2 regions of the Streptomyces sp. NPDC002676 genome follow, and region 2 is predicted to be linked to the other one. Evidence: predicted binding sites of a transcription regulator. Region 2 holds the regulator's gene; the other holds the start of a gene.
The links. The regulator HrcA, encoded in region 2, represses chaperone genes, less so after heat shock. The targets are predictions, from matches to a motif close to TTNGCACTCNGNNNNNCNGAGTGCNAA.

Region 1 (2,396 bases), on a different contig from region 2:
AGACGGACGGCGTTGGCGCCGGTCGCCTCGTCACCCTCGAGCTCCAGCTTCTCGAAGACGTTGGAGGTCTGCAGCAGGGCCACGCCACCACCGGCGACGATGCCCTCCTCGACGGCCGCCTTGGCGTTGCGGACGGCGTCCTCGATGCGGTGCTTGCGCTCCTTCAGCTCCACCTCGGTGGCGGCGCCGGCCTTGATGACCGCGACACCGCCGGCGAGCTTCGCCAGGCGCTCCTGCAGCTTCTCGCGGTCGTAGTCGGAGTCGCTGTTCTCGATCTCGGCGCGGATCTGGTTCACGCGGCCCGCGACCTGCTCGGAGGAACCGGCACCGTCGACGATGGTGGTCTCGTCCTTGGTGATGACCACCTTGCGGGCCTTGCCCAGCAGGTCGAGGGTGGCGTTCTCCAGCTTGAGGCCGACCTCCTCGGAGATGACCTCGCCGCCCGTGAGGATGGCGATGTCGCCGAGCATGGCCTTGCGGCGGTCACCGAAGCCCGGGGCCTTGACGGCGACGGACTTGAAGGTGCCACGGATCTTGTTGACGACCAGGGTCGACAGGGCCTCGCCCTCGACGTCCTCGGCGATGATCAGCAGCGGCTTGCCCGACTGCATGACCTTCTCCAGCAGCGGGAGCAGGTCCTTGACCGAGGAGATCTTGGAGTTGGCGATGAGGATGTACGGGTCCTCGAGCACCGCCTCCATGCGCTCCATGTCGGTCGCGAAGTAGGCGGAGATGTAGCCCTTGTCGAAGCGCATGCCCTCGGTGAGCTCAAGCTCCAGGCCGAAGGTGTTGCTCTCCTCGACGGTGATGACGCCTTCCTTGCCGACCTTGTCCATGGCCTCGGCGATCAGCTCGCCGATCTGGGTGTCGGCGGCGGAGATGGACGCGGTGGAGGCGATCTGCTCCTTGGTCTCGACGTCCTTCGCCTGCTCCAGCAGGGCGGCGGAGACGGCCTCGACGGCCTTCTCGATACCGCGCTTCAGGGCCATCGGGTTGGCACCGGCGGCGACGTTGCGCAGGCCTTCCTTGACCAGGGCCTGGGCGAGCACGGTCGCGGTGGTCGTACCGTCACCGGCGACGTCGTCCGTCTTCTTGGCGACTTCCTTGACCAGCTCGGCGCCGATCTTCTCGTACGGGTCCTCCAGCTCGATCTCCTTGGCGATGGACACACCATCGTTGGTGATCGTGGGGGCGCCCCACTTCTTCTCGAGGACGACGTTGCGGCCCTTGGGGCCGAGCGTCACCTTCACGGCGTCCGCGAGCTGGTTCATGCCGCGCTCGAGGCCGCGCCGCGCCTCCTCGTCGAACGCGATGATCTTGGCCATGTGAAGTGGTCCCTCCAGGACTGGGGGTGATTCCTTCGGACCGCGCCCGCGCCCGCGACGGACGGCTCGCCTGCCCCGTGGTTCCTTGCCCCACTTGGCCTGCGGGCCTCACCGACCCGGTCCTCACTGTCACTCTCACCTTCAGAGTGCTAACGCAATGATTAGCACTCGGGCATGGAGAGTGCAAGCGCCTCTCGGGGTACGGCAGCCCCCGTCAGCCGCCCGCGAACAGCGGACCCCGGACGAACCCCGGGCACAGCGAAGGGCCCGCACCCTGTGCGAGGTGCGGGCCCTTCGGCAAGAAACGTTCAGGCGCTGAGGCGGACCATGTCGGCCTGCGGGCCCTTCTGGCCCTGCGAGATCTCGAACTCCACCCGCTGGCCCTCTTCCAGGGTGCGGTAGCCGTCCATCTGAATGGCGCTGTAGTGGACGAAGACGTCCGCACCACCGTCGACCGCGATGAAGCCGTACCCCTTCTCCGCGTTGAACCACTTGACGGTGCCCTGAGCCATGCCTAACTCCCCTATTACTGGCCCTTGCACAGATCCACACTTCGCGGACCCGGGTCAGACCTCACCCCCCAGAATTGGTCGGGGGCGTGCGCCGGAACGCGTCGACCGCGGCTGAATGTATCTGTCCAACTGCCGTCTGCAACAGGTCAATCGGACGAGAAATCTGGACGAGCGGCATCCGGAATCTGGCGAGAATTCGCCTGAATTCAGGGCAAGTCGGGCCCCGTAAAGGCAACAAAAGCCGCATAAAACCCGTGCATTTTGGCTGCTTCTTGTCGGGCATGCGGCATGAATCCAGGGCTTCCGACCCGAGGGCCAGGAGCGCGTTCCCCAACTCTACCGCGCTCAATCACGCAGAATTGCCCCCTCCGTTTCTCTCACGGAGGGGGCAATTCAAGGAACAGTGTGTGACTCAGGCCTCAGCAGCCGCCGGCGACCGCCGGAATGATGGAGACGCCGGCACCGTCCGGGGTCGCCGTCTCCAGGCCCTGCTCGAAGCGGACGTCGTCGTCGTTCACGTAGACGTTCACGAAGCGGCGCAGCTTGCCCTGGTCGTCCA
Region 2 (2,396 bases):
GAGGGCCGCCGCCGTCATCGGGATGGTGACCGTGCAGTGCAGGTCGTCGCCGCGCCGCTGGAACATCGGGTGCGGCAGCTCGTGGATCTCGACGTAGAGGTCACCGGCGGGACCGCCGCCCGGCCCGACCTCACCCTCACCGGCGAGCTGGATCCGCGTGCCGTTGTCGACACCGGCCGGGATCTTCACCGTAAGAGTGCGGCGGGAGCGGACACGCCCGTCGCCTGCGCACTCCGGGCAAGGGTTCGGCACGACCGTGCCGAAGCCCTGGCACTGGGGGCAGGGCCGCGAGGTCATGACCTGGCCCAGGAAGGAGCGGGTGACCTGCGAGACCTCACCGCGGCCCCGGCACATGTCACACGTCTGGGCGGAGGTGCCCGGCGCCGCGCCCTCACCGCTGCAGGTGTTGCAGACGACCGCCGTGTCGACCTGGATCTCCTTGGTCGTCCCGAAGGCCGCCTCGTCCAGCTCGACGTCGATGCGGATCATCGCGTCCTGGCCGCGCCGGGTGCGCGAGCGCGGGCCGCGCTGCGACGCCGTGCCGAAGAACGCGTCCATGATGTCGGAGAAGTTGCCGAAGCCACCGGCCCCGAAGCCGCCCGCACCGGCCCCGCCCGACTGCGAGAGCGGGTCGCCGCCGAGGTCGTAGACCTGCTTCTTCTGCGGGTCCGACAACACCTCGTAAGCGGCGTTGATCTCCTTGAACCGCTCCTGGGTCTTCGGATCGGGGTTGACGTCCGGATGCAGCTCGCGCGCGAGCCTGCGGAACGCCTTCTTGATCTCATCCTGCGACGCGTCGCGGCGCACGCCGAGAACGGCGTAGTAGTCCGTGGCCACTTACGACTCCGCCAGGATCTGTCCGACGTACCGTGCCACTGCGCGTACCGCTCCCATCGTTCCCGGGTAGTCCATGCGGGTCGGTCCGACCACGCCGAGCTTGGCGACTGCCTCGCCGCCCGAACCGTAGCCGACCGACACGACGGAGGTGGAGTTGAGTCCCTCATGGGCGTTCTCGTGCCCGATGCGCACGGTCACGCCCGGATCCTTCGCCTCGCCCAGGAGCTTGAGGAGCACGACCTGCTCCTCCAGCGCCTCGAGCACCGGCCGGATCGTGAGGGGAAAGTCATGTCCGAAGCGGGTCAGATTGGCGGTTCCGCCGATCATCAGCCGCTCCTCGTTCTCCTCGACGAGCGTCTCCAGCAGTGTGGAGAGCACCATCGAGACCGTGCCGCGGTCCTCGGCCTCGAAGGCCTCGGGCAGGTCCTCGACCAGCCGCGGCACGTCCGTGAACCGGCGCCCCGCGACCCGGCTGTTCAGCCGCGCCCGCAGATCCGCCAGCGAGGACTCGCCGAACGGCGCCGGGCAGTCGACCATCCGCTGCTCGACCCGGCCGGTGTCCGTGATCAGCACGAGCATCACGCGCGCGGGAGCGAGCGAGAGCAGTTCCACGTGCCGCACGGTGGACCGGGTCAGCGACGGGTACTGCACGACGGCGACCTGCCGTGTGAGCTGCGCGAGCAGCCGCACGGTCCGCGCCACGACGTCGTCGAGATCGACGGCGCCGTCCAGGAAGTTCTGGATCGCCCGCCGCTCCGGCGCGGTCATCGGCTTGACGCCGGCGAGCTTGTCGACGAACAGCCGGTAACCCTTGTCGGTGGGGATCCGCCCCGCACTGGTGTGCGGCTGCGCGATGAACCCCTCGTCCTCCAGGGCCGCCATGTCGTTGCGCACGGTTGCCGGGGAGACGCCGAGGTTGTGCCGCTCGGTGAGCGCCTTCGAGCCCACTGGCTCCTCGGTGCCCACGTAGTCCTGGACGATGGCGCGCAGCACCTGAAGCCTGCGTTCACTCAGCATTCGCGCGCACCTCCAGCACGTCGTCCCTGGGCCCTTCGGGTCGTCCGCCTGGCACTCTTCGCACGCGAGTGCCAGCCTTCCCCGGCCCAGTGTACGGCTGTGGGGTACGCCCCGGGCAAGGCCGGTCCCCGCGCCACCGTGCCCGGTCCGTGTTCAGGATGACCGTTGTCGCTAGCGTCGCGGTATGACGGTGACTTGGGAAGAGGTGGAGTGGGAGCGGCTCGCCGCGGGGGTCGGACGGTGCCGGCTGCCCGGCTGGGACTGCACCGTGGGGCTGGTTCTGGGGGAGGGTACGGCGCTCTTGGTGGACGCCGGGTCGAGCCTGGCCGAGGGCGCGCGGGTGCGGGCGCGGGCGCAGGCGCTCGCGGGTCGCCGTGTGACCCATCTCGCTCTCACGCATCCGCACTTCGACCACGTCTTCGGCGCCGCCGCGTTCGCCGGCGGGTTCGCCGGGGCGGAGGTGTACGGGGCGGTGGGCCTGGACGCGGTGTTCACGTACGAGCGCGAGGAGCTGCGCCAGGACGCGATCCGCCACGGCCTGC

Region 1: groL (chaperonin GroEL) is a predicted target of HrcA. The motif match lies at 1,487-1,513, and genes of this name have one in related genera.

Annotation. Positions count from the first base shown of each region.
Region 1 covers NZ_JBSFVT010000004.1:415,857-418,252, forward strand. The annotation lists gene groL (chaperonin GroEL) at 1-1,325, opposite strand, end outside; gene ACWD3E_RS15200 (cold-shock protein) at 1,634-1,837, opposite strand; gene ACWD3E_RS15205 (MoaD/ThiS family protein) at 2,257-2,396, opposite strand, start outside.
Region 2 covers NZ_JBSFVT010000001.1:530,527-532,922, reverse strand. The annotation lists gene dnaJ (molecular chaperone DnaJ) at 1-837, opposite strand, end outside; gene hrcA (heat-inducible transcriptional repressor HrcA) at 838-1,854, opposite strand; gene ACWD3E_RS02360 (MBL fold metallo-hydrolase) at 2,039-2,396, shown strand, end outside.